Regions from separate parts of the Micromonospora sp. DT4 genome, predicted to be linked through region 1. Evidence: riboswitches for the same ligand, from Rfam matches in the RefSeq annotation. Region 1 holds a riboswitch; the other holds the start of a gene.
The links. A riboswitch is a leader RNA that binds a small molecule or an ion and turns the genes downstream of it on or off. The one in region 1 is predicted to bind cobalamin.

Region 1 (5,609 bases):
ACCCTCGATGCCCCACAGGTCGGGTTGCATGTCCCCCCGCGCGGCCCGGGTCTGCGCGAACGCCGGGTGTGCGCCGAACCGCCGGGCCAGGTCGGCGGAGGTCTCCAGCGCGGTGAGGTACAGCTCCTCGCTGATCCGCGTGGACAGCTCCCGAGCGGCCGGCGCGTCGAACGGCAGCCGCAGCGCGAAGAAGACGTCCTGCAACCCCATCAATCCGAGCCCGACCGGCCGCCAGCGGGGGTTGCTCGCCGCCGCCTGCGGAGTCGGGTAGTAGTTGATGTCGATGACCCGGTCGAGGAACGTCACGGCGGTACGGACCGTGGCGCGCAGCCGTTCCCAGTCGATGCCGTGGTCGGTCAGGTGGGCGGCGACGTTCACCGAGCCGAGATTGCACACGGCGGTCTCGGCGTCGCTGGACACCTCGATGATCTCGGTGCAGAGATTGGAGAGGTGCACCACGTTGCCCGGCTCGGCCGTCTGGTTGCACAGCCGGTTGGCCGCGTCCTTGAAGGTCATCCAGCCGTTGCCGGTCTGGGCCAGGGTCCGCATCATCTTTCCGTACAGCTCACGCGCCGGCATCTGCCGCACGTAGCGACCCTGCGCCTCGGCTGCCCGGTACGCGGCATCGAACCGTTCCCCCCACAGGTCCGGCAGTTCGGGCACCTCGTCGGGGTCGAACAGCGACCACATCTCGTCCGCCTCGACCCGGCGCATGAACTCGTCCGGGATCCAGTTGGCCAGGTTGAGGTTGTGGGTACGCCGGGCGTCCTCGCCCGTGTTGGCCCGGAGCTGGAGGAACTCCTCGATGTCCGGGTGCCACGGCTCCAGGTAGACGCACGCCGCGCCCTTTCGTCGGCCGCCCTGGTTGACCGCCGCGACGCTCGCGTCCAGTGTGCGCAACCACGGCACGATCCCGTTGGACTGCCCGTTGGTGCCGCGGATCAGCGCGCCCCGGGACCGGACCCGGGAGTACGCGATGCCGATGCCGCCGGCGAACTTGGACAGGTTGGCGACCTGGGCGTAACGCGCGTAGATCGAGTCCAGCTCGTCGCGCGGCGAGTCCACGAGGTAGCACGAGGACATCTGCGTGTGCCGGGTGCCGGAGTTGAACAACGTCGGTGAACTGGGCAGATAGGCGAGGCTGGACATCAGCCGGTAGAAGTCGACCGCCTCGTCGGGCCTCCGCGACAGGCCGCAGGCCACCCGCAGCAGCCAGTACTGCGGGGTCTCCAGCACCAGCCGGGTCCTGGGGTGGCGCAGCAGGTACCGGTCGTAGACCGTGCGCAGGCCGAAGTACTCGAACCGGCGGTCACCGTCGGCGTCGACGGCGTCGTCGAACGTGCGGGCGTGCGCGGCGACGAACGCGGCGGTGTCGTCACCGATCAGGCCCTCGGCGTGGCCGGCCCGGATCGCCGCGCTGAACGAGGCGATGCCCTGCCGGCTGACCTCCCGCGCGACGTCGCTCGCCAGCAGCCGGGCGGCGAGGCGTGAGTACTGCGGCTCCGTGCCGATCATCTCGGCTGCCGTCTGGATGGTCAGCCGGACCAACTCGGCGGTTGTCGCGCCGTCGAAGAGGCCGCTGATCGTGCGGGTCGCCACCCGCAGCGGGTCGACGTCGGGCAGGTTGTCGGCCCACCGCTCGACCGAGCGGACGATCGTGTGTACGTCCACGGCCTCGGTGCCGCCGTCGCGTTTGCGGACCCACATCGGAATCCGCCGCGGGGTGTCGCCGCTGACCGGGACCACCTCGGTGACTGTCACCACTTGCTCCTCGCGAGTTCGAGAGCTTCGCGGCCTTCGGACACGAGGAGGCAGACACCGTCGGACGCCACGCCGCGCGGCGTGCGTCAGGAGGCGTCGGCCGTCCCACGCGGCCTCGGACCACCGCGCACCCGGAGTTCGGGTACGCGGCGCGCTGGCAGGTCTTCGGACTCGCGGGCGCGACCGGGCCTGCCCGGTCACCTACTGGCCGTCGCTTCCCAGGCCGGTGGCCCAGTGCTGATGACGGCGGTCGTTCCCACTCACCGCTGCGGGGCAGTCCCGGGTTCACACCGGGTTCCCTCTTGCCTCGACCACTCGCGACGAGTGGCCGAACCAGCTGCCTCGACACCATATATAGGGCCGACCACGTTTGTCACACCCCACATGTCGGGCCCGGGCGTGTCGCGTCCGCCACTGACCGGCACCGGCACCACACCCACGTTCGTCACGGTCCGGCTCGCCTCGCTCGGCACCCGGACGGTGCTGTGGACCGGGATCGGCCTGCTCTTCGCCGCCCTGCGGCAGGCCCGCGTACGCCCTCGGCCTGACGCCCGTCGTGGAGGCGGCGCTGGCCGACTGCGACTACGGCGAGTGGACCGGCCGGGCCCTTCAGGAGATCGCCGCGACACGGCCCGACGCGCTGCGCGAGTGGCTGACCGCGCCGGACGCCGCGCCGCACGGGGGCGAGGCCGTTCTCATCGGCCCGCCCCATGGCCGACGATGGCAGCTCCGGCTGAGCGCGCCCCCGTCTGCCGTGAGCGGGTGACGAGGGTCGACCACGGCTCCTGTAGAGCTGCCCCAGATTCGGGGCGGCAAGGACGGACCAGGCTCCGGCGGATCGGCTCGACGGCCGCCTCCCGACACCGGCATCGACCGTCCGCACCGGCGTCGCCGACGCGCGATGCACAACCCGCCGAGGGTCAGCCGATCGGGGGAAACGCGCCCGAAGCGTCCCGGGTGGACTCGCGGCCGCTCAGCGGCCGCCGGCGGCGAGCTCGGCCAGCATCCCCTCACAGCTACGCACGACCACCTCCGCGCCGCGCCGCTGGGTCAGCGGAAGCAGCGGATCCTCGGCCCGATCCCGCCACCGCCACTGGGCGTCGGCGGCGACCTCCCAGAGCCGCTGCGCGGTCGCCTCGTGCTCGACACCGAGCCGGGCGGCCAGGGATATCCCGTCGCCCCCGACCAGACGCTGCGCCTCGGCGGCCAGCTCGGCGTCGAATCCGAGACGGGCATTGCGCAACGACACCAGCAGGCGCAACTCGCGGAACTCGTGCGCGCCCGCGAGGATCTGCTCGATCGCGCCGGCCAACTCGTCCGCGCCCCGGACCGGCTCGGCTCGCACCAGGGACTCCACCGCGGCCAGCGCCGAGCGCGCCTTGAGCGCGTCGCGGCGATCGACGAAACAGCGGGTCATCGACTCGCGCAGCTCGGTGAGCCCACTGCGCCGGATCAACTCGGCCGACATCGTCACCCGGGTGTCGAACCCGCCGCGCACCAGGGTCGTCGCGAGCCGGATACCGAAGAGACCGAACCGGTCCAGCAGGCCCGCGCGCACCTCGGGGTCGAGGCGCACCGGAAGCTCGCCACGGACGAAGCGGTCGGCGGAGAGCAGGTGGGCCTCCATCTCGGCGCGCGGAACCCCGGCCAACGTCGCGAGGGCGGCGAAGTCGGACTCGCTGAGCAGCCGACCCGCGAGGCCGATCGCCCCACTGCACGCCACCACGTTGACGGCCAGCGCGCCCACCCGGGGATCGCGGTGGTGCCGGCGGGCCAGCTGTCGGGCGGTGAGCAACCCGTCGACCCGGCCACCGCCGACCTCGTCCGCCCGGGACAACACCATGATCACATTCACCGGGGCGGCCTGCGCGACGGCGCTGTCCCGACCGGACTCCACCACCCGCAGGTCGCTGTCGCGGCCGTCACGGGTCAGGAACAACACCGCGTCCGCGTCGGCCAGGACGCGATCCAGCACCGGCGCGTGCCCCAGCTCGTCGACCGCGGTGAGCGCCGGGGTGTCGATGAGCGTCACCTGCCGCAACGCCCGGGTCGGCCACCGCACCACGATGTCGCCTACCTCCCCAGCCCGCCAACCGAGATCCACCCGCATGCCGGTCGCCGACTTGACCACCGTCAGCTCCTGCGGAGGCTGTCCCACCGGGTAGGCGGTAGCCCCCGGCGACGCGCCGTCCTCGTACCAGGTGAACGCGCCGTCGGCGCCCTCGACCGGCGCGACCTCCTCCCCCATCAGCGCGTTGAGCACCGTCGACTTGCCCGCCCGCCACGGGCCGGCGACCGCGATCCGCAGCGGCTGCTCCAACCGCGCGATCTGGTGTCGCAACCGCCCGACGGCCCGCGCGTCGTGCTGGTAGACGTCCAACGCCTGATGCAGCAGCCCCCACGCCGCCTCGTCCAACCGCACCCCGACCGTCATGCCCCGGGCTCCAGCAGCACCGGCGTCGACCGGGCGGTCAGTTGCTGGGACTGCTCGTAGAGCGCGGCGAGGCGGGTCATCTTCGACCGGATCTCCCGCTGCCGCTGCTCGCGCAGGGCGACGTCGGTGTCGGCCTCCTGCTTCGCGCTGCGGAACGACTGCACGATGGCCTCCTGCAACTCCTCGGTCAGGCCCGTGAAGTGATCGCGCAGCATCCGTTGCACCTGTCGGGTGGCGTCCCGGCACTCCCGGACCATCCGGACGAAGAACTCGTCGACGTGCCGCTGGATGGCCGTCTTCACGGTCGCCTGCCGGCGGCGCAGCATCTGCTGACTCTCGTCGCGGATGCTCTTGCCGCCGAACAGTGCGCCGATGCCGATCGAGACCGGGTTGATCATCGGCATCCCGGCCAGAGTCGTCGCGAGGCCGAACATCAGCATGCCGCCGTACGAGCCCTTCATGCCGGTGAACAACTTCTGGCCGGTCGTGAACCGGTCGACCCTCGGCCGCTCCAGGTCCGGCAGCCGGTCGCCGAGATCCTCCGGCATCGTCATCGACCAGGGCGGCAGCACGTCGTAGCCGTACCTGTTGAAGTGGGCGGCCACCCGACGGGCGATCCAGTCGCAGCGCTGGACCAGCCACTCGTGGTTGGCTTCCGCGGCCTCGACGAGACTGCGCGCCAACCACTCGTCGAAGGTGTCCCAGGCGACGAGCGGGTCGGCCGTGTCGAACGCCTCGTCCACCGCACGCAGGATCTGGCGGGTCCGGTCCCGCAGGTCGTACTCGATGTCGGAGAGCAGGTCGGCCATCTCGTCGCTGAGGGTGTTCTGCCAGCGGGTCGAGCAGCGGCGCAGCTCGTCGACCTCCCGCTGGGCCGCCTGCAGCCGCGAGATCGGCCCGGACTGCTCCTCGGCCTCCTGCGTCGCCAACTCGGCGCGCAGCGGCGCGGCCAGTTGCTCCACCACCGTACGGGCCACCGCCTGCACCGACGCGCGCGCCAGGTGGTCGGCCTTGCCGGCCAGATCCCGTTGCAGGCGGGCGATCAGCGCCGGAAAGCCGGACTCGGCGTTGAGGCCACGGTCGTCGGCCGCCGCCGCGCGCAGCCGCAGCGTCGACGACACCGGGATCAGCGGCGCCGCGACGCCGGCCTCGGCGAGGTGTTGCCGGTTACGCTCGGCCACCGTTCGCCAGTCCGCCACCAGGTCGGTCTTGCTCTGCACCACGACCACGTTCGGTTGCGAGCGCATGACGTGCAGCAGCATGTTCAGCTCGGCCACGGAGAGTTCCCGGGTGGAGTCGGAGACCAGCAGCACGGCGTCCGCGCGGGCCGAGGCGGCGACCTCCGCGGCAGCGCCGAGCGCGGAGACCTGGTCGGTACCGGGAGTGTCCACCAGCACCAGTCCGGCGGCGAGCA
Region 2 (4,507 bases), on a different contig from region 1:
CCGGCCAGGGCGCGTACAGCGTCGATGGAGGCGTACGCCGATGGGGTGGTGTTGGTGGTGAGGTACTTGAACCCGCCGCCGCTGAGCTGCTGCGCGCGCAGGAAGTCGATCGGGGTCTTGCCGGCGGTGGTGGTGAAGTCGGAGCCCTGGCTCGGAATGCCACAGGCGTTGAGCCCGGAGACGGCCCACGCGTTCGAGTCGGTGTTGACGCCGAACATCGAGGTGAACGCACCCGAGGCGTTGACGAGCTTGCCCTTGAGGAAGTTCTTCGCCTGGACGACGTCGGCGTCGGTGTTGGGTACCCCGGCGGCGCAGAGGGCGGCCATGGCCGCGCCGGTCATGTCGATGTCGCTGGCCGCGGCGAGTTGCGTGGGGTTGCCCTCGGCCTGGCTGAACGTCCAGCCGCCGTCGTTGTGCTGGTTGTTGCGGATCCGGGTGATCGAGAGGTCGAGCAGTGCCTGCGGCACGCGGGCGGCACCGGTCTGGGTCTTCGCGCCGGCCAGGGCGAGGGTGGCGAAGATGGTGCCGTTGACGTTCGCCGGCGGGCCATAGTAGCCGGCCGAGCCGGTCTGCCAGTAGGCGATGGTGTCGGCGATCAGGTTGCGGGCGGGTGAGACCCGGGCAGGGTCGATGCCGGCGGCGTAGGCGTTCAGGACGCCGCGCTCGTAGTCGGTGACGACGGGGGAGGTGCCCGGCCAGGACGCGGCGGAGAGTTGGTTGCGGTAGACGGTGCGGGCGTTCTTGGTCGTGTCGCCGGAGGGGTAGACGTCCACAGCCGCGACGCCGGCGGGGGCGAACGCGCTGAACGCCCACTCGTTTGACAGCCCAGCGCTGGCGTAGCTGCCGTCGGCGGCCTGCAGAGTGTGCAGATAGGCGACACCGTTGGTCCTGGCGGTGGCGATCTGCGCGGCGGTCGAGGTCGCGGCGGCCGGCGTGGCACCGGTCGTGACCGCGACGACCGAAGCGATCAGAGCGGCGGCGGGAACTGTCGCGAGACGCCTCCGGCTACTGGTGGAGGAAAGGCGCGAGGACATCGGGTCTCCTTGGGGTACGGGGCACGACTGCCTCGACCCAGAGCCCGGGAGGGGCCGGCGGGAGCGGGGCGGCCGGCCGCAGGACGCGTGGGACGGATACCGCAGGTGCTGCGTCACCACGTGGGTAGTCGGGCTCGGGACGGCGACCGTCCTCACCGTTGCGCGTCAGCCCCGGATTCCCACCGGGTTCCCCCACGCGATGACGCGGTCACGGTATGGGAGGAAGCCTTTACCGCGCGCTGTTAGCTACATGACACGACCTCGCGTTGACGGGGTGGTCGCCCTTGTGGTCCGATGGCCCCGATCCAGCAGTCAGGGGAAGCCGGTCAAAGTCCGGCGCTGGCCCGCAGCCGTAGGTCCCGTTCTCGGGACGAGTCGGATTACCTGGCTGGATAGTGCACCGCAGCGCCGTCGAGGTACACGGCGTGGAGCCAGGTTTCCGGGACTTGTCCCCGGGGTCCGCGTCCGCGCCTGCGCCGCTACCCCCGAGAGAGTCGCCATGTCCCCACTGGTCAGTCGAACGTCGCGTGTTCCCGCGGCGTGGTTGGCGGCCGTCGCCGCAGCGGTGCTCGGCGCGGTGGCGCTGGTGGTGCCGACCCGCGCCGCGCTCGCCGACCCGCTGGATTCCTGCACCCCGACCCAGGGCGCGATCGTCGCGGTCGACTTCGGCGCGTGGGGCGGGCCGCTGTTGCGCGGCTGCGACGCCACCCCGACCACCGGCCTGGACCTGCTGCACGAGGCGGGCTTCACCACCACCGGCACCGCCCACGACGGTCCCGGCTTCATCTGCCGCATCGGGTCGCCCGCCTTCAAGACCGGTGCCGAATACCCGACGCCGGCCGACGAGGCGTGCCAGTTGACGCCGCCCGCGTCGGCCTACTGGTCCTACTGGATCGCCCCCGCCGGGCAGGACCACTGGACCTACAGCCCCCTCGGCGCCATGGCCCAGCGCCCCGGCCCGGGTGAGGTCGAAGCGTGGGTCTTCGGCGGCACCGACATCGGCGGCACCACCGGGGCACCGAGCTTCACCCCCGCGTCGGTACGCGCGAGCGGTCCGCCCCCGTCGGCGACACCGACCCCCACGCCCACTGCGACGGACGGGCCGACCGAGCCGGCACGGCCGACCGAGGCCCAGGTCAAGGCCGTCGCCACCTACCTGGTAGGGCAGCTCACCGACGGCGACCACGTCGACAACGGCTTCGTCGACTACTACCGCACCATCGCCGTCGCCACCGCCCTGGCCGCAACCGGCGGGCAGGACCAGACTCTGACGAAGATGGTCGACTACCTGCGGGCACATGTCGACGCCGCGATCTTCCCGAACGGCGACACCGCCGCGCCGCACACCGCCAACGTCGCCAATCTCGCGCTGCTGGCCACGATCACCGGCGGCGACCCGCGCGCGTTCGGCGGCCGGGACCTGATCGCCACGCTCACCGACCGGGTGTGCGCCGCGACCGACGTCGACGCCGGCTGCGCCGCCGCCGGTGACTTCGCCGGTGACTTCGCCGGATCGACCGGACCGATGACCCACGCGACCGCGCTGCTCGCGCTCGAGCGGGCCGGCGTGACCCCGCCGGCCGCGACCGTCGCCCGGCTGACCGGGCAGCAGTGCGCGGGCGGCGCCTTCGGTGGTCTGTGGCTCGCCCCGGGGGAGTTCTGCGACCCGGACATCGCCGCCACGACCCTGGCCGTCCTCGCGCTGCACGCCCTCGGCGGACAGGACGAGGCGCTGGGCTCGGCCAAGGCGTTCCTGACCGGGGCGCAGGAAACCGACGGCGGTTACCAGCCCTACACCGGAGCCGGGTTGACCGACACCTACTCGAGCGGACACGCCGCTCAGGCCCTCGCCGTGCTGGGCGACACCGACCGGGCCGCCGCCGCCACTGGCTTCCTGGTCGGCCGGATCGCCACCGGCGGCGGGCTCAGCCCCGACCCGAGCAACCCGGACGCCGACCTGGCCGCCACCGCCGCGGCGGCGCTCGCGCTCGCCGGCACGAACCTCGCCGCGCTGACCCACCGCCTGGGCGGGCCACCACCGGCCGGGCCTCGGCCGGATCTGGCCAAGGGAGTGTCCTATCTTGTCGCGCCGAGCAACCTGATCGACGGCCGGTACTACGAGTCGTTTCCCGGCTTCCCCGACTTCGGGTTGAGCATCGACGGCGCGTACGCCCTGGCCGCCACCGGTGGGGACGACGCGAAGCTGCGGGCGATCGTCGAGTTCCTGCGCGGTGGCGGCGCGGTCGGCGACAGCGGTTTCACCGTCGACATGTGGTTGGGCGTCGGCACCGACTATGCCGTCGGCGGCGCGATCGGCAAGGTCGCGGTGCTGGCCCAGGTCACCGGCTACGACGCACGGTCCTTCGGCGGAAACGACCTGATCGCCGCGCTGGCCGACGTGACCTGCACCAAGCTCGACGCGCAGACCGGCTGCGCCGGTGCGGGCAACTACCGGTACGCCACCTCGGTCTTCGGGCAGTCGCTCGGCATCATCGCCCAGCTCCGCGCACGACAAGGTGAGGCCGCCGCCAAGCCGGTCGAGTTCCTCAAGGGACTACAGCGAGCCGACGGGTCGTTCCCCAGCCTCATCCCGGCGGCGGACACCGACCGGGACGTCGACAGCACCGCGATGGCCGCGATGGCCCTGGCCGCGCTAACTGACGATCCGGCGGCGGTCGCCGCCGTCGACAAGGCGCTGGCCTGGATCGCCTCGACGCAGAAGGAGCACGGCGGGTTCCCCGGCGCGGCCGGCGACTCCACCAACTCCACCGCACTCGCCATCCAGGGCCTCACCCTGCGCGACACCACCTACGCGGGTCAGATCGGCAAGGCGCTGGCGTTCCTGGCCGCCCAGCAGAACGACGACGGCGGGTTCACCGTCGCTGCCGGCGGTCAGGCGGGATCGGACGTCCGCGCCTCCACCCAGGTCGTCGGTGGTGCCACCGGCATCTCGTTCGCCGCCCTGACCCGGGACGTACACGACACGCCGGGTCCGGACCCGTCCGGCTCACCCACGCCCACGCCGAGCGCCAGCCAGCCGTCCTCGCCGACGGCGACACCCGTGGCGACCCCGTCGACGACGAGCCCCGGCGGGCACTCGTGGGGCAACCTGCCCCGCACCGGCGTGTCCATCGTGACCATCGCCCTGCTGGCGCTGGTGCTTGTCGTTGGCGGCGTCCTGCTGCTGGTCGCCGCCCGTCGCCGCGCGGTGTCCGACGCCGGCGGTGGATCGTGACCGCGCGCCGGTGGCTCCGGTCGATCGCGGCCCTGACGATCGTCGCCGTGCCGGTGGTGGCACCCACGCCGGCGCTGGCCGCGCCCCTGCCGATCGGGCAGTGCACCACCTCGTCCGGGGTGATCCTCGCTGTCGACTTCAGCCGGTGGGGCGGGCCGCTGCTGCGCTCCTGCGGCACCACCCCGACCACCGGCTACCAACTACTCAACCAGGGTGGCTGGCGAACCACCGGAACGCA

Region 2: linked by a shared signal. The riboswitch ahead of ACLQ24_RS27100 (hypothetical protein) and the one ahead of ACLQ24_RS09050 (ribonucleoside-diphosphate reductase subunit alpha) in region 1 are both predicted to bind cobalamin.

Annotation. Positions count from the first base shown of each region.
Region 1 covers NZ_JBNCKT010000020.1:31,955-37,563, reverse strand. The annotation lists gene ACLQ24_RS09050 (ribonucleoside-diphosphate reductase subunit alpha) at 1-1,707, opposite strand, end outside; cobalamin riboswitch at 1,900-2,114, opposite strand; gene ACLQ24_RS09045 (histidine phosphatase family protein) at 2,306-2,527, shown strand; gene ACLQ24_RS09040 (hypothetical protein) at 2,735-4,195, opposite strand; gene ACLQ24_RS09035 (dynamin family protein) at 4,192-5,609, opposite strand, start outside.
Region 2 covers NZ_JBNCKT010000160.1:460-4,966, forward strand. The annotation lists partial or broken gene ACLQ24_RS27100 (hypothetical protein) at 1-1,034, opposite strand, end outside; cobalamin riboswitch at 1,137-1,257, opposite strand; cobalamin riboswitch at 1,325-1,440, shown strand; gene ACLQ24_RS27105 (prenyltransferase/squalene oxidase repeat-containing protein) at 1,534-4,269, shown strand; gene ACLQ24_RS27110 (LPXTG cell wall anchor domain-containing protein) at 4,266-4,507, shown strand, end outside.